4 regions of the Bordetella flabilis genome follow, and region 3 is predicted to be linked to each of the others. Evidence: predicted binding sites of a transcription regulator. Region 3 holds the regulator's gene; each other region holds the start of a gene.
What was found. Region 3 encodes LexA, which represses DNA repair genes until DNA is damaged. Its sites were predicted from a motif close to ACTGTATNNNNATACAGT; they were not measured.
Positions count from the first base shown of each region.

Region 1 (4,179 bases), 1.9 Mb from region 3:
TGCAGGTCTTCCTTGGCGCGCGTCATGGCGACGTACAGCAGGCGCCGTTCCTCTTCGATTTCCTCGCTCGACCCCGTGGCCATGTCCGAGGGAATACAGCCGTCCACCACATTCAGCACGTACACCGACTTCCACTCCTGCCCCTTGGCCGAATGTATGGTGGACAGGATCATATAGTCCTCGTCGCGCAGCGGCGGGCCCGATTCGGCGCTGGTGGCGTCCGGCGGATCAAGGGTGAGCTCGGTCAGGAAACGTTCGCGCGACGCATAGCCGGCCGCGATACGGGCCAGTTGATCCAGGTCCGCCTTGCGCACCCTGGCGTCCTCGTACAGTCGTTCCAGGTGCGGCGCATACCAACGCAGCGCGATATCGAGGTCCGCCGGCCAAGTCAGCCCTGGGACCGACAGGTCGCGGTAGGCCTGGGCAAAGCCCTGCCAGTCCTCGCGGGCGGCGCTTCCCGGCTTGAAGGCGGCCAGGGCGGCCGCGGGGTCCGTGGCCGCGTCCATCGCATCCAGCAGGCGCGCCGCGGTGGCGGGACCCACACCCGGCACGAGTTGCGCGACACGAAATCCCGACATGCGGCTGCGCGGGTTCTGCGCCCAGCGCAGCAGCGCCATCAAGTCCTTGACGTGGGCCGCTTCCAGGAAACGCAGGCCGCCGAATTTCACAAACGGGATGTTGCGCCGGGTCAGCTCCAGCTCGACGGCCGCGCTGTGCCCGGATGCGCGGAATAGCACCGCCTGGGATTTCAAGGTGGCGCCTGCCTCACGCTGCGCCAGTACCTGGTCGGCCACCCAGCGGGCCTGGCCGGCCTCGTCGCTGACGGTGACCAGCTTGGGCTTGTTCGAAGACTTGCGTTCCGTCCACAGTTGCTTGGCGTGGCGTTCGCGCGCCAGCGCGATCACGGCGTTCGAGGCGTCCAGGATGGGCTGCGTCGAGCGGTAATTGCGCTCCAGCGTCACGACCTTGGCGGGCGCGGCGAACTGGCCGGGGAAATCCAGGATATTGCGCACCGTCGCGGCGCGGAACGAATAGATCGCCTGCGCGTCATCGCCCACCACGGTCAAGCCCCGGCCATCCGGCTTCATGGCCAACAAAATGGCCGCCTGCAGCCGGTTAGTATCCTGGTACTCGTCCACCATCACATGGTCGAATCGCCCGCCCACATCCTGCGCGATGGCGTCGTGCGTCATCATCTCTGACCAATAAAGCAGCAGGTCGTCGTAGTCCAGCACCTGCTGCGCCTGCTTGGCCTCGACATACGCGCGGAACAGGCGCTTGAGCTCGGCTTCCCATTGGGCGCACCAAGGGAACACCTCGTGCAAGAGCTCATCGAGCGGTGACTGGCTGTTCACGACGCGCGAGTAGATCGAAAGGCAGGTCCCTTTCAAGGGAAACCGCGACTCCGTCGAGGACAAGCCGAGTTCATGGCGCAGCATTCCCATCAGGTCTTCGGAATCGCCACGGTCGTGGATGGTGAAGGATTCGGACAGCCCGATACGGGTGGCGCATTCGCGCAGCAGCTTGGCGCCGATGGCATGGAAAGTCCCTGCCCATGGCAGGGCGGGCGGCACCTGTCCCGCCCGCATGCGCAGCACTTTCTGCAATACGCCCCCCACACGCCGCTCCATTTCGATGGCCGCGCGGCGCGAGAAGGTCAGCAGCAGCATGCGCTGTGGATCCGCTCCGTTCAGTATCAGGTTCGCCACCCGGTGCGCCAGCGTGCTGGTCTTGCCCGAGCCCGCGCCGGCGATGACCAGCAGTGGCCCGGCTTCGGCCGCGCGCACCCCGTAGTCGGCGGCCTCGCGCTGGCGCGGATTGAGGTCGGCCAGGGGATCGGGTGCATCGGCGCCGGAGACGGCGGAGGGCTGGGACATGACGAGCGGCTATGGAAAATGACGGGATGAAGGGATCGCCCTGGCCAACTGCCTTCGGACCGACCGGTCGCCCGCGCGAAGGCGCCAGGGTGACGCTGTTTCCAGGTTGGGAGCGGATGAGCTGCAGGAGCCTCGGCCCGGCAATGATACTGGATAAAACCTCAGTTCAACGGCCGCCGCCGGGTCGCGCGCCGCAACCGGCCATAGGTATGTCGCTTGCTGTGCATTGCGACACGCGCCATGTGGGGCGGCGTGCTTGTTCAACCCATAAAGGAGAATTCCATGGCGGACCGTATCGTCAAACTACTGAATGACCTGGTCGAAACCAGCAAGAACGGGGAAAAAGGCTTTCTCGCGGCTGCCGAGGACACGAAGAATCCGGAATTGCGCGGGCTGTTCCAGAACCGGGCCAACGACTGCGCTGCCGGCGCAGCGGAATTGCAAGCCGTAGTCACCCGGCTGGGGGGCAAGCCGGAAACGGGCGGCAGCGTCGCAGGCGCGGTACACCGGGGCTGGGTGCACCTGAAGTCCGCGGTGACGGGCCGATCGGACGCATCGATCCTGGAGGAATGCGAGCGCGGCGAGGACGTCGCCAAGCATGACTACACGGAAGCCCTGCGCGAACCCCTGCCCGAAGACATCCGCGCCCTGGTCCAGAAGCAATACGAAGGGGTGCTTCGCAACCACGACCAGATCCGCGATCTGCGCAACCGCTATCGCGACAACGCCTGACCTGAACGTCGTTCCCGCCGTGGCGCCCATACTGCTTCAAGCGCGCCATGGCGGCCCCGCGCCACAGCGGCGCCACCCCATGCAGTAAAGCCCGCGCACTGGACGCGACGTACCGCGCATCGGGGGCTTCGGCTATCGTAGCGGCTATGTCCATACTCGTTGGCACCGCCTCGTGGACCGACAGAACCCTGCTTGCCTGCGGTCGCTTCTACCCCGCTGACGCCGTGACGCCCGAAGCGCGGCTGCGGCATTACGCGTCGCGCTTTCCCATCGCCGAGGTCGACTCCAGCTTCTACGCCCTGCCCTCGGCGTTCAACGCGCAAGCCTGGGCCACGCGAACCCCGCCCGGCTTCGTCTTCAATATCAAGGCGTTCCGCCTGTTCACGGGACATCAGACGCCGCTGTCGGCCCTGGACGCGGATCTGCGGCGCGAACTGCCGGACAGCGCGGGCGACGCCGTCTTTATCGACCAGGTGCCACGCGATATCCGGCAAGAGGCGTGGCGGCGCTTCATCTTCGCGATGGAGCCGCTACGCATGGCCGGCAAACTGGGCGCCGTGCATTTCCAGTTCCCGCCCTGGATACGCGCGGACCCCCGCGGCCAGGCGCGGGTGGCGGACTGCGTCGCGCAGTTGGAGGACCATGTCGCCTCGGTGGAACTCCGGCATCGCAGCTGGTTCGAACCGGCGCGGGCGGCTGGGACGCTGGAGTTCCTGCGCGAACTTCGTGCCATCCATACCGTCGTGGACGCCCCGCAGGGTTTCGAGAACACCGTTCCGGCGGTGTGGGAGACCACCCGCCCCGACCTCGCGATCGTACGCCTGCACGGGCGCAACGCGCGCACATGGGGAGGCGGCGGCGACGCATCGTCCAGTCGCTTCACCTATGAATACACCACGGCGGAACTGGAGGCGCTGGCGCGGCAGGTGCGCACACTGGCGCAGCGCGCCGGGCGCACGCACGTGATCCTGAACACCAATTTCGAAGATCAGGGCATGCGCAATGCACAAGGCCTGGCGCAGGCCCTGCGCGATCTCGATGCCCCCGTTGCCTAGGGGGCTGTGCGCGGTCGACGCCCCCACGCACGAGCCCCGCGCGTCACTTGGCTACTTCAGGAAGCCGATGGACAACCACGGCACGGCGGCCACGATGACCAGCCCCACGGCGATCGATACCAGGTAGCCCACGATGGCCCGCATGCCGCGGTCCGGCGGTACCCGGCTGATGGCGCACGCCGCGTAATAGCCCACCCCGAAGGGCGGCGCGAACAGGCCGATGCCCATCGCCAAGATCACCACCATCGCATAGTGCACCTCGTGTATGCCCATCTGGTGCGCGATGGGAAACAGCAAGGGCCCGAACAGCACGATGGCCGGAATGCCCTCCAGCACGCTGCCCAGGATGATGAAAGCCACGATGGACACTGCCATGAAGGTCACGGCACCGCCCGGCAGTTGGGCCATCATCTCCGCCAGTTGGTGCGAGAAGCCGGATTGGGTCAGCGCCCAGGCCATGCTCGTCGCGGCGCCGATGATCAAGAGAATCGACCCCGACAGGCACGCCGTGTCCA
Region 1 covers NZ_CP016172.1:4,197,303-4,201,481, forward strand. Annotated here, with positions in the region: gene BAU07_RS18500 (ATP-dependent helicase) at 1-1,877, opposite strand, end outside; gene BAU07_RS18505 (PA2169 family four-helix-bundle protein) at 2,160-2,609, shown strand; gene BAU07_RS18510 (DUF72 domain-containing protein) at 2,756-3,664, shown strand; gene BAU07_RS18515 (TRAP transporter large permease) at 3,716-4,179, opposite strand, start outside.
Region 1: BAU07_RS18500 (ATP-dependent helicase) is a predicted target of LexA. The motif match lies at 2,026-2,043, and genes of this name have one in related genera.

Region 2 (4,179 bases), 1.4 Mb from region 3:
GCACGCCGGGCGGCATCGTGATGCCGTCGGGCCCCGCCGTGGGCAGGACGGGGCGGACCTGCCCCGGACCCGGGAAAAACACCTTGACGTGATCGTCGAACGAGGCCGAGACAAAGCCGCGCAAGTCATCGCCCGTCAGGGTGACCCGCAGCAATTGGGGAGACAGGCGTTGCGTGCGCAGGACTTCGAGCATGCGCATCTTCAATTCATGGCGCACGCGTTGTACGGCAAGATCGGGTCGGGTCATTGATTGTTCTCGATGTCGGCAAGCGCGCGGGCCAGGATGGCGGCGATACGGCGTTGCTCGGTGGGACTGGCGTCGGCACGCTGCATCAGGGCCTGCTTCAGCGCCTGGCGGACCTGGACGTATTCGGGCACCCAGCCGGTGGCCAGGTCTTCGCCTTCGGGACCGGTTTGCAGCGGTTCGCCCGACCAGGCCCGGCGCATCCATTCCATCTTGCGCGAGATGTGCTTGAGCTTGGCGAACAGCAAGGCCAGCCGGTCGCGGTTGGCGTCCAGGTGGGCACGGCCGGCGTCGGACAGGTGATAGCGCTTCTTGCTGCCTTCCAGCTCGACGGTGGCGTAGCCGAGTTCTTCCATATAGGTCAGCGCCGGGTAGACCATGCCGGGGCTGGGTGTATAGAACCCGTTGCTGAGCCCGCCCAGGGCCTTGATCAGCTCGTAGCCGTGGCTGGGATTCTTTTCCAGGATGCCGAGCAGCATCAGTTGCAGGTCGTCCGCGCCGAATTTGCGGCCACGCGTCCAGCCGTGACCGTCGCCCGCGTCGTCGTCCCCTGAATGGCCATGGTGGCCGTGCCCACCGCCCCGGCCGGGACCGGGGCCGGGGCGGCCCATGGCCTCGTGACGCATGCGCGCCGGATGGGCGCCATACGGCCTTGGAAAATGATGCATGAAATGCATGCTGGCTCCTTGTCTGGCTATGTATCGTACGATCTATATCTTAAGATCTATATCGTACGATATACACCAGTGCCTGTAGTGTCAACGGATTTTTTGGCATCCCTTCGCCTCGTGCATGCCATGGCGGGAACCGCCGCATGACCGCCCTGGCCGGCGCGCGAGCAGGGATTCACTTCCAGGGGAACTGCGCTGTGGGGGACCGATTCCCCTGCCTGGAGGAAAGGCCAGCGCGCTTTTTTTACTGTATATTCATACAGCATAAACTCCTCGCCCGGCGCTCACCCGCCGGGCGTTTCCGCCTTATTCCCACCCCATGCCGACGCCCGCCGTCCTGCTGCCCGAGCAAATCCATCCCGCCCTATGGCGGGGGACGCAGCTCGCCCACGCCGCTCGGGCCGTGGTGCCGACCGGCCATGCGGAACTGACGCGTGAACTGCCTGGCGGCGGCTGGCCGTCCGGCGCGCTGAACGAACTCCTGCTGCCCCGGCCTGGCATCGGGGAGATGCGGCTGCTGCAGCCGGCCCTGCGCACGCTGGACGGCCAGGGCAGCATCGTGCTGGTGCAACCTCCCTGCATTCCCCATATCGCCGCCTGGCGCAGTTGGGGTCTGGATCCGGCACGGCTGCTGTGGGTGAACCCCGCACGGCCCGCCGATGCCTTGTGGGCCGCGGAACAGGTCTTGAAGAATGGCAGTTGCGCCGCCCTGCTGTGCTGGCTGCCCCAAGTCCGGCCGGAATCCCTGCGGCGGCTGCACCTGGCCGCGCAAGGCGGGCAGACGCTGTTTTTCTGCCTGCGTCCGGCCCGCGCGGCCGGCCAGGCTTCGCCCGCACCGCTGCGGCTGGCGCTGGCCTCGACCCACGGCGGATTGAAGGTGGACATTGTCAAGCGCCGCGGACCGGTCTGCGGCCATTCCCTTTTCATCGCGCTGGAAACGCCCCGGCCCGCGCGTGTCATCACGACTCCTGCCCATGCAACTCTGGATCGCCGTCTACCTGCCGCGGCTGGCGCTGGACGCCCTGCACCCGCCCTGGCCGCTTGACGCCACGGCCTGCGCGGTGGTCGAGCACGAATGCGTCATGGCCCTGACGCCGGACGCCGCACGCCATGGCATCAAGCCGGGCATGCGCCGCGCCGGCGCCTCGGCCCTGGCGCCGCACGCCATCCTGCTCGATCGCAATGTCGCCGCCGAACAGGCCACGCTGGAAGGCGCCGCCCTGGCCCTGCTGCAATACACGCCAGAAGTCGCCCTGGGTGGACCGGACAGCCTGTTGATGAACGTCGGCGCCAGCCTGCGCGTGTTCGGAGGACCGCGTGCGCTGGCGCGCCGTGTCGACGCCACCCTGCGGGCCTTGCAACTGCAAGCCCGCCTGGGCATGGCCTGCACCGCCGGCGGGGCGTGGCTGCTGGCTAGCCGCCCCGATGCGCCCGTGAGCCGTACCGGCCCCCGCCATGCCCTGGCCTTGCCCCGCCTGGCGCGCCGCCTGGATGCCCTGCCCTGCGCCTTGCTGCCGCAGGCACGGCCTTACCTGGACTGGCTGCACGGCATCGGGTGCCGCCAGCTGGGCATGCTGCGCCGCTTGCCCCGCGCGGGCTTGCAGCGCCGCTGCGGACCCGCGCTGCTGAAGGTGCTGGATGCGGCCTATGGCCACGCGCCGGAAGTCCATGCCTGGGTGGTGGCGCCCTTGCGATTCCAGCGCCGTTTCGAATTGATCGAGCGCATCGAGCATACCGACGCCGTGCTGGCGGTGGCCCGCAAGCTGGTGGAACAAATGAGCGGCTGGCTGATGGCGCGCCAGCGCGCCGTGCCGCGCCTGCGGCTATTGCTGGAACACGAACGCGGCCGCCACGCCTGTGCGCCGACGCCGCTGGAACTGACGCTGGCCGAACCGGCCTGGCAGCCCGCCCACCTGCTGGGCCTGCTGCGCGAACGCCTGGGGCGCATGACATTGCAGGCGCCCGTTGTCGCCGTGGTGCTGGATGCGCCGGACACCGTGCCCCAGCCGGCCGCCAACACCACGCTGTTTCCCGAACCGGGCCAGGCCGTGGTCGAACGCGCCCGCCTGCTGGACCTGCTCACGGCGCGCCTGGGGGCCGACCGGGTGCTGCGCCCCCATCCCGCGGCCGACCATCGGCCTGAAGTGGCCAACCGCTGGACGGGCGTACACGACAAAACCCCTGGCGCCGAACCCATGCCGGAACTGGACCGGCCGTTCTGGCTGCTCAGTCCGCCGCAGCCCCTGAAGGTGCGGCGGGACCAGCCCGTGTATGGCACGCCGCTGACCCTGGTGCGCGGGCCGGAACGCATCGAAAGCGGCTGGTGGGACGAGGCCGCCGCCGTGCGCGATTATTTCGTGGCCGAGGACGCGGGGGCGGCCCGCTACTGGATCTATCGCGAACGCGGCGCGGCGGACCCGCGCTGGTACCTGCACGGGCTGTATGCCTGAATCGCCATGTACCCAAGCGACGACGACATCGAATACATCCCTGCCCCGGGCGCCGCGGCCGATATGGCGGCCATGCCCGACAGCGGCTTGCCGGAATACGCCGAACTGGCGTGCATGACGAATTTCACCTTCCTGCGCGGCGCATCGCACGCGGAAGAACTGGTGGAACGCGCGGCCCAGCTGGGCTACGCGGCGCTGGCCATTACCGACGAATGCTCGCTGGCGGGCGTGGTGCGCGCGCATGTGGAAGCCAGGGAACACAAGCTGCCCCTGATCATCGGCAGCCATTTCGAACTGGCGCGCGATGACGACGTGCCCTTGCGCCTGATCCTGCTGGCGCAGACCCGCGAAGGCTACGGCAACCTTGCGGAATTGATCACCCTGGCGCGCACCGGCACGGCAAAGAAAGGCTCGTATCGCCTGACGCCATCTGACCTCGAACAGCCGCCGGTGGATTACGCCCATCTTCGCGGGATACCCGAATGCCTGGCCATCCTCGCCCCGCCGCACGGCATAACGGCCGGCCAGTTGGCCGCGCAGGCGCAATGGCTGGCGCGGGTCTTTCCCGAACGCGCCTGGATAGGCTTGAATCTGCAGCATCAATCCCGCGACGACCTGCATCGCGGCGTGGTGGAAGACGCCGCAGTGGCCTGCGGACTGCCCGTGGCGGCGCTGGGCTGGGCCGAAATGCACGTGCGCTCGCGCAAGCCGCTGCATGACACGCTGACCGCCATACGCCTGGGCAAACCCGTGCATGAATGCGGCTATGCGCTGGCCGCCAATGCCGAACGGCATCTGCGCTCGCGCCTGCAAC
Region 2 covers NZ_CP016172.1:3,723,425-3,727,603, forward strand. Annotated here, with positions in the region: gene BAU07_RS16330 (siderophore-interacting protein) at 1-247, opposite strand, end outside; gene BAU07_RS16335 (PadR family transcriptional regulator) at 244-870, opposite strand; gene imuA (translesion DNA synthesis-associated protein ImuA) at 1,235-1,960, shown strand; gene BAU07_RS16345 (Y-family DNA polymerase) at 1,890-3,365, shown strand; gene BAU07_RS16350 (error-prone DNA polymerase) at 3,429-4,179, shown strand, end outside.
Region 2: imuA (translesion DNA synthesis-associated protein ImuA) is a predicted target of LexA. The motif match lies at 1,162-1,179, and genes of this name have one in related genera.

Region 3 (4,179 bases):
GAGCAAGGCGGGTGTCCGCAATCCCCTGTTCCTGCTCGACGAAATCGACAAGTTGGGTATGGATTTCCGTGGCGACCCCTCGTCCGCGCTGCTGGAGGTGCTGGATCCGGAACAGAACCACACCTTCCAGGATCACTACGTCGAAGTCGACTTCGACTTGTCCGACGTCATGTTCGTGGCGACGAGCAACACGCTGAATATCCCGCCGGCCTTGTTGGACCGGATGGAAGTCATCCGCCTGTCGGGTTATACCGAGGACGAGAAAGTCCACATTGCCGGTGACCACTTGATCCCCAAGCTGTTGAAGAACAACGGGCTGAAGGATTCCGAGCTGGCGATCGATGAATCGGCCCTGCGCGATATCGTGCGCTATTACACCCGCGAGGCCGGCGTACGGGCGTTGGAGCGCGAAATCGGCAAGATTTGCCGGAAGGTCGTCAAGCAGTTGCTCATCGAGCGCGATGCCCAGGGTGAGGGCAAGGCTGCGCAGGCGGCTGGCAAGACCATCGAAGTCACCTCCGAAAACCTGAGCGACTACCTGGGTGTCCGCCGCTACAACTTTGGTATGGCGGAAAAGGAAAACCAGGTCGGGCAGGTGAATGGTCTGGCGTGGACGGAAGTGGGTGGCGAATTCCTGACGATCGAAGTGGCGGATATGCCTGGCAAGGGCGCCATTCAGCGCACCGGCTCTCTGGGCGACGTGATGAAGGAATCGGTGGAAGCGGCTCGTACGGTCGTGCGCTCGCGTGCGCGGCGGCTGGGATTCGCGGACAGCGTATTCGAAAAGCGGGACATGCACGTCCACGTTCCGGAAGGCGCCACACCGAAGGACGGGCCGTCCGCAGGTATCGCGATTACGACCGCGATGGTTTCCGCGCTGTCGGGCATCCCGGTGCGCGCGGACGTTGCCATGACGGGGGAAATCACGCTGCGTGGTGAAGTCCTGGCGATTGGAGGTCTGAAGGAAAAGCTGCTCGCGGCACACCGCGGCGGCATCAAGACCGTCCTGATCCCGGAAGAGAATGTCAAGGACTTGGCCGAGATCCCGGACAACGTGAAGAACCAGCTTGAAGTCGTCCCGGTTCGCTGGATCGACAAGGTGCTGGAACGGGCCCTGGAACGCATGCCGGATCCGATATCCGAGGAAGAGGCCAAGGACAAGCCCATGGTCGCGCCCGCCGCGGCGCCCGAGGCTGTGGACCCGATCACCAAGCACTGAGCCGTCCTGTCGCCGTTAAAGTCAGGGCCTGGAAGCGTGAGCTTCCAGGCCCTTTTGTCTGGGTGACCTGGCCGCCATCGCCCCGCTTGCGGGTCGCCCCGTAGCCTGTGGCCTGGCCCTTTGCCGATCCGCCTAGTGCAGTGCCTGTGTCCGGATGAGGCCCACCGCTATTCCTTCCAGCGCGAATTCCTGGCCGGGCTGCACGACAATGGGTTCGAAATCCGGGTTCTCCGCCAGTAGCTCTATGCGTCCGCCAACGCGGTGCAGCCGCTTGACGGTGACGTCTTCATCGATCCGCGCGACGACAATCTGCCCGTCACGTGCATCGCTTGCCTTCTTGACGGCCAGCAGGTCGCCATCCAGGATGCCTACGTCCCGCATGCTCATGCCGCGTACCTTGAGGAGGTAGTCTGGACGCTGAGCGAAAAGGGCCGGGTCTACGCCAACATCGCGTTCGACATGTTCAGCCGCGAGGATAGGGCTGCCCGCGGCGACCCGGCCCACCAGCGGCAGCACCAACTGGGCAATCGACGGCATGGGCAACATGGCCTGCGACGGCTGCTTGCTGGCGTCCTTCAGGCGTATGCCGCGGGACGCGCCTGCGGTAAGTTCGATCGCGCCCTTGCGGGCCAAGGCCTTGAGATGGTCTTCCGCCGCATTGGGCGAACGGAAGCCCAGGGTCTGTGCGATCTCGGCGCGTGTGGGAGGAAAGCCCGTGCTTGCCACTGCCTGGCGGATGAGGTCGAGGATTTGCTGCTGGCGTTCGGTGAGTTTGCTGGCCATGGCGCCTTCCGATGCATCCTGTATGGATATACAGGTCGCAATTTTGGGGGACGTACGGGCAAAAGGCAAGGGGCCGCAGCGCTCGTAGGCGTTGAAATGCCATCATCGTGTCGACGACGCGAGGATTCCACCATAAAAAAACGGGGCACCGCGGCCCCGTTGATGCGCAAAGGCGCTGCAGGCAGCGCCTTCGGGCGGCTTTACTCCGTCGGCTTATTGCTGCTCATTTCAGTACCGCCGCAATGCCTTTGGCCACTGCGTCGATGTTCTGGCTGTTGAGCGCGGCCACGCAGATGCGGCCGCTGGAAATCGCGTAGATGGCGTGTTCATCGCGCAGGCGGTCCACCTGGGCGGAGGTCAGCCCCGAATAGGAGAACATGCCACGCTGCGCCAACACGAAGCTGAAGTCTTGTTGCGCGCCGTGCTGCTTGATCTTCTCGACGAGGTCACGCCGCATCAGGCGGATGCGGTCGCGCATGCCGGTCAACTCCTGTTCCCATAGCGCGAAGAGCTCCGGCGTATTCAGCACCGTCGACACGACCGTGCCACCGTGCGTGGGCGGGTTGGAATAGTTGGTGCGAATCACGCGCTTGAGCTGGCTGAGTACTCGTGCGGATTCGTCCTTGCTGCCTGCGATGATGGTCAGCGCGCCGACACGTTCCCCATACAGCGAGAACGACTTGGAGAAAGAGGAGCTGACGAAGATCGTCATGTCCATGTCGGCGAACAGGCGTACGACGGCCGCATCTTCGTGCAACCCTGCACCGAAGCCCTGGTACGCGATGTCCAGGAAAGGCACCAGGCCGCGTTCCTTGACGACATTGGCGATCTGCTTCCATTGCTCCGGCGTCGGGTCGACGCCCGTCGGGTTGTGGCAGCACGCGTGCAGCACCACGACGCTGTTGGCCGGCATGGACTTGAGGCTGGCCAGCATGCCGTCGAAATTCAGGCCATGCGTGGCGGCGTCGTAATAGGGGTAGGTCTCGACCTGGAAGCCGGCTCGCTCGAACAGCGCCCGGTGGTTCTCCCAACTGGGGTCGCTGATGTAGGCCTTGGCCTGGGGCAGCAGCTGGCGCAGGAAATCGGCACCGATCTTCAGCGCGCCGGTGCCGCCCAGGGCCTGCGCGGTCAGCACGCGTCCCGCCGCGGTCAGGGGGGAATCCGCGCCCAGCAGCAACGCCTGCGCACCCTTGTTGTAACCGGCAATTCCTTCGATGGGCAGATAGCCGCGCGCGGCAGCTGCCTCGATACGAGCCACTTCGGCCTTGCGGACCGCGGCCAGGAGCGGAATGCGCCCGTTGTCGTCGTAGTACACCCCCACGCCCAGGTTGACCTTGCCCGGGCGGGTATCGGCGTTGTACTGGTCATTCAGCCCGAGGATAGGGTCGCGCGGGGCCAACTCGACGTTCTGGAAGAGGGTGCTCATCGGATCGGAGAAAGGGATGGGTGGACGCAGCCGTTTATGCGGCGGATAATGGGGGGTTTACCCTGAGACAGTCTAGCATGACCTCACCTGGATTCGTCGAGTTTCCCGATAGCCCATTCCAGCTTTACCAGCCTTACCCACCGGCCGGGGATCAGCCCGCCGCGATCGGCGCGCTGGTGGATGGCGTGCGCGATGGGCTGATGTACCAGACACTGCTGGGCGTGACAGGGTCCGGCAAGACGTACACCATGGCCAACGTCATTGCGCGGCTGGGCCGCCCGGCGCTGGTCCTGGCCCCCAACAAGACGCTCGCTGCCCAGCTTTACGCGGAGATGCGCGAGTTCTTCCCGAAGAACGCCGTCGAGTACTTCGTTTCCTATTACGACTATTACCAGCCCGAAGCCTATGTGCCGACGCGCGACCTTTTCATCGAAAAGGACTCGTCGATCAACGAGCACATCGAACAGATGCGGCTGTCGGCCACCAAAAGCCTGCTGGAGCGTCGCGACACGGTCATCGTGGGCACCGTGTCGTGCATCTACGGTATCGGCAATCCCGGCGACTATCACGCCATGGTGCTGATCCTGCGCGCGGGCGATCGCATCTCCCGCCGCGAAATCCTCGCGCGCCTGGTGGCGATGCAATACACGCGCAACGATGCGGAATTCACCCGCGGCGTGTTTCGCGTGCGTGGCGAAACCATCGACATTTTTCCTGCGGAAAGCGCGGAGCTGGCATTGCGCCTGACCCT
Region 3 covers NZ_CP016172.1:2,319,041-2,323,219, forward strand. Annotated here, with positions in the region: gene lon (endopeptidase La) at 1-1,219, shown strand, start outside; gene lexA (transcriptional repressor LexA) at 1,352-2,002, opposite strand; gene BAU07_RS10120 (amino acid aminotransferase) at 2,226-3,428, opposite strand; gene uvrB (excinuclease ABC subunit UvrB) at 3,506-4,179, shown strand, end outside.

Region 4 (4,179 bases), 1.5 Mb from region 3:
GCTATGAACTGGTGCTGGCGGTGTCCGAAGGCAACCCCTTGGCCGCCCAGCGCTACGTCAAGCCGGAACAATTGGCGGACCAGACACTGATCACCTATCCGGTGGATCGCCAACGCCTCGATGTATTCACGGCGTTCCTCGACCTGGCTGATGTCGAGCCAGCGGCGGTGCGCAAGGCTGAACTCACGCCCATCATCGCGCAACTGGTGGCGAGCAACCGCGGCGTGGCGGCCCTGCCCAATTGGGCGCTGACGGAGTATCTGGGCCAGGGTTGGCTGAAAGTGTGTCACCTGGGGCCGCAGGGAGTATGGCGGACCTTGTATGCCGCAGTCAGGACGGAGGACGCCGACGCGCCGTTCATCAAGGATTTCCTGACTATCGCGCGCGACGTATGCTTTCGCACGCTGACCGGCATCAAGTCCACGGGATCCCGCGCAGCAGCCATACGCGACCACCAGGCCGCGCCATAGGCTACCGCCGGGAACGCGGAATCGGCACGGGCATTATGGCCGCGGCGCTAATCGTCCCGCTCAGCGCCGAGTACTCGCCGGATTACCTCATGGGCAAAACCGCGCGCGGCCAGGAAGCGCGCCTGCTTGGCATAAGCAGCGCGGTCGACGGGACGATCGCCATAGCGCTTTTGCCATACCGCCATTGCGCGTTCGTATTCCGTTGCGCGCAGCGTTTCTTTCAATTGTCCGATCTGCGCTTCATCGACGCCGTGCTGGCGCAGCTCCTGCACAATGCGGGCCGCCCCCTGGCGTTCGGCGCGGCGGTGGACCAGGCTTTCCGCAAAACGCTCCGTGGAAAGCCAACCTTCGCGCTCCAGGTCGTCCAGCAGCGCATCGAGGGCGCCGTGGTCGTCCGTATGAGCGGCCAGCTTGCGGGCCAGTTCGGCGCGCGCATATTCCCGACGCGATAAAAAGCCGACGGCGCGGGCCTTCAAGGAGGGGCCGCGCCGCACCGGTACCGCAGGGTTATCCTCCGCGTCCGTATCCTGCCGCACCGGCCACCGCCCGCCGCGGGCGCGGGGATTCGATGGGCCGGATGGGCCACGGCCGTCCGTCATGCGTCAGCCCTCGTCGACCTCGCTCGCGGCGAAGGTGTTGGCGCGGCTGACGATACCCTGGTTCTCGCGGACACGGTTTTCGATTTCGAAAGCCATTTCCTTGTGTTCCTTCAGGTATTCACGCACGTTGTCCTTGCCCTGGCCGATGCGCTCGCCGTTATAGCTGTACCAGGCACCGGACTTGTCCACGATACCGGCTTGCACGCCCAGGTCGATGATTTCGCCTTCGCGCGAAATACCGCTGCCGTACATGATGTCGAATTCGGCCTGCTTGAAGGGCGGGGAGACCTTATTCTTGACGACCTTGACGCGGGTTTCGTTGCCGACGACTTCCTCGCCTTTCTTGATCGAGCCGATACGGCGGATATCCAGCCGGACGGAAGAATAGAACTTCAGCGCATTGCCGCCGGTGGTGGTTTCGGGGTTGCCGAACATGACGCCGATCTTCATGCGGATCTGGTTGATGAAGATGACCATGCAGTTGGTGCGCTTGATGGTGGCGGTCAGTTTGCGCAGCGCCTGGCTCATCAGGCGGGCCTGCAGGCCAGGCAGCGAATCGCCCATTTCACCTTCGATTTCAGCCTTGGGCACCAGCGCCGCGACCGAGTCGATGACGATCAGGTCCACCGAACCGGAACGCACCAGCGCGTCGGTGATTTCCAGCGCCTGTTCGCCGGTGTCCGGCTGCGAAATGAGCAGGTCGGTCAGGTTGACGCCAAGCTTGGAGGCGTACTGCACGTCAAGCGCATGTTCAGCGTCGATGAACGCGCAGGTGCCGCCGATTTTCTGCATTTCCGCGATGACCTGCAGGGTCAGCGTGGTCTTGCCGGAGGATTCCGGTCCGTAGATTTCGATGACGCGGCCGCGCGGCAGGCCGCCGACGCCCAGCGCGATATCCAGGCCCAGCGACCCGGTGGAGACCACCTGGATGTCGTGTTCGACCTCGTTATCGCCATATCGCATGATCGAGCCCTTGCCGAACTGCTTTTCGATTTGCGATAGCGCCGCAGCCAGGGCCTTGGCTTTTTCCGAGGCGGCTGCCTTGCTGGTTTTGTCGTCCATGAAATGTCCTGTCTAGCGATTGCATGGCCGGCCATGCCGGACATGAAATGAGTTCTTCGGGTCTACGAGAAGTCCAACCTTGCGTCCGGGCGGGCTGCCGGAGCGCTTTCCCGGTTGGATTCCTTCCGGCCGATTATGGCATTGGATTGTACTGTATAAAAAAACAGTATGACAAGATCTTCCGCGTTATCCCGTGTGGGCAAGTCCCCACCGGCGTGCCAGAATCGCCGCAACAGAACGAGACAAATCCGGCCGACAGCGGGCCATACGCCCAGGGACGGCCAATGTGCCGCCCGCTTTGCTCCCAAACCATAACGATTCACGAGAGCCTGGTCCCATGCGCATCCTGATTGCCGAAGACGACAGCATTCTGGCCGATGGCCTGTCCCGCTCGCTGCGCCACAACGGCTATGCCGTGGATGCCGTGCGCGACGGCATGTCCGCCGACCTGGCGCTGACCGCGCAGGCGTTCGACCTGCTGATTCTGGACCTGGGCCTGCCGCAGTTGGCGGGGCTGGAAGTGCTGCGCCGGCTGCGATCGCGCAACGCGCGTTTGCCCGTGCTCATTCTAACCGCCGCCGATAGTATCGAGCAGCGGGTCAAGGGACTGGACCTGGGCGCGGACGACTATATGGCCAAGCCCTTCGCGCTTTCCGAACTGGAAGCACGCGTGCGAGCCCTGACGCGGCGCGGGGCGGGCGGCGGCGCCAGCCTGATCCGCCATGGCCACCTGGTGTTCGACCAGGTCGGCCGCGTAGCGTCCATGGACGACCAGCCGCTGGACTTGTCCGCACGCGAGATCAGCCTGCTCGAAATACTGCTGATGCGCAGCGGCCGCATGGTCAGCAAGGATCAACTGGTGGACCACCTCTGCGAATGGGGCGAGGAAGTCAGTACTAATGCCATCGAAGTCTACGTCCATCGGCTGCGCAAGAAGCTGGAGCCGACCGGAGTCAAGATCATGACGGTGCGGGGTTTGGGCTATTGCCTGGAACGGGACCATGGCACCAGTGAGCTGGCGAGCTGAGCGGCCCCGCGTATCGCCGCTGAATCGGGAGGCACTGGATATCCTGCGCAGCGGCGCGAAAGGGCCGACTTTCGCCCCGCCACGCCGCTCCCTGCTGGGCGAGATCCTGGACTGGATGCTGGCGCCGCTGTTCCTGCTGTGGCCGATGAGCGTGGCGATCACCTACGTCGTCGCGCAGAACATTGCGGACGTGCCTTATGACCGCGCCTTGGCCAGCCATTTGCGAGTGCTCGCCCGGCAGGTCCATACGGTGGACGGCAAAACGACGCTCGACATGACGCCGCCGGTACGCAGCCTGTTGCGCACCGACGAAACCGACAGCGTCTTCTGGCTGGTCCTGGGCGGACACGGCCAATACCTGGGCGGCGATCGTGAGCTGCCCCTGCCCAAGGGCGCGGACGTGGCCGTCCCTGGCGCGGTGCGTTACGAAGACAGCACGCTGCGCGGATTCGGTATCCGCCTGGCTTACACCCGCGTCGACCCCGGCGCTCCGGCGGAGGCGCCGGCCCTGGTCATCGTCGCGGAAACCACGGATCGCCGCGCGCGCCTGGCGAATGACATCATCAAGGGCGTCATCATTCCGCAATTCGTGGTGCTGCCCATCGCGGTGCTGCTGGTGTGGTTCGGCCTGTCTCGCGGTGTGGCGCCGCTCAATGCATTGCAGCAGCGCCTGCGGGCGCGGCGGCCCGACGACTTGTCGCCCATCGATGAACGTGCCACGCCGACCGAGATCGCGCCTTTGGTAGCCGCGATCAACGATCTGCTGGAGCGCCTGTCGGCAACGGTCCAGACGCAGCGGCGCTTCGTGGCCGACGCGGCGCATCAATTGAAAACGCCCCTGGCGGGTCTGCGCACGCAGGCGGAGCTCGCCCTGCGCGACGCCAGCGCGGACGAAATGCAGGCCAGCCTGCGGCAGCTCGTCACGGGATCCGAACGGGCGACGCGCCTGGTAAACCAGCTTTTGCTGCTGGCCCGCGCCGAAAACCCGGCGACGGTGGGCATGGCACCCACCGACCTGAAC
Region 4 covers NZ_CP016172.1:3,867,295-3,871,473, forward strand. Annotated here, with positions in the region: gene BAU07_RS17015 (LysR family transcriptional regulator) at 1-470, shown strand, start outside; gene recX (recombination regulator RecX) at 518-1,069, opposite strand; gene recA (recombinase RecA) at 1,073-2,131, opposite strand; gene BAU07_RS17030 (response regulator) at 2,469-3,158, shown strand; gene BAU07_RS17035 (sensor histidine kinase) at 3,274-4,179, shown strand, end outside.
Region 4: recA (recombinase RecA) is a predicted target of LexA. The motif match lies at 2,282-2,299, and genes of this name have one in related genera.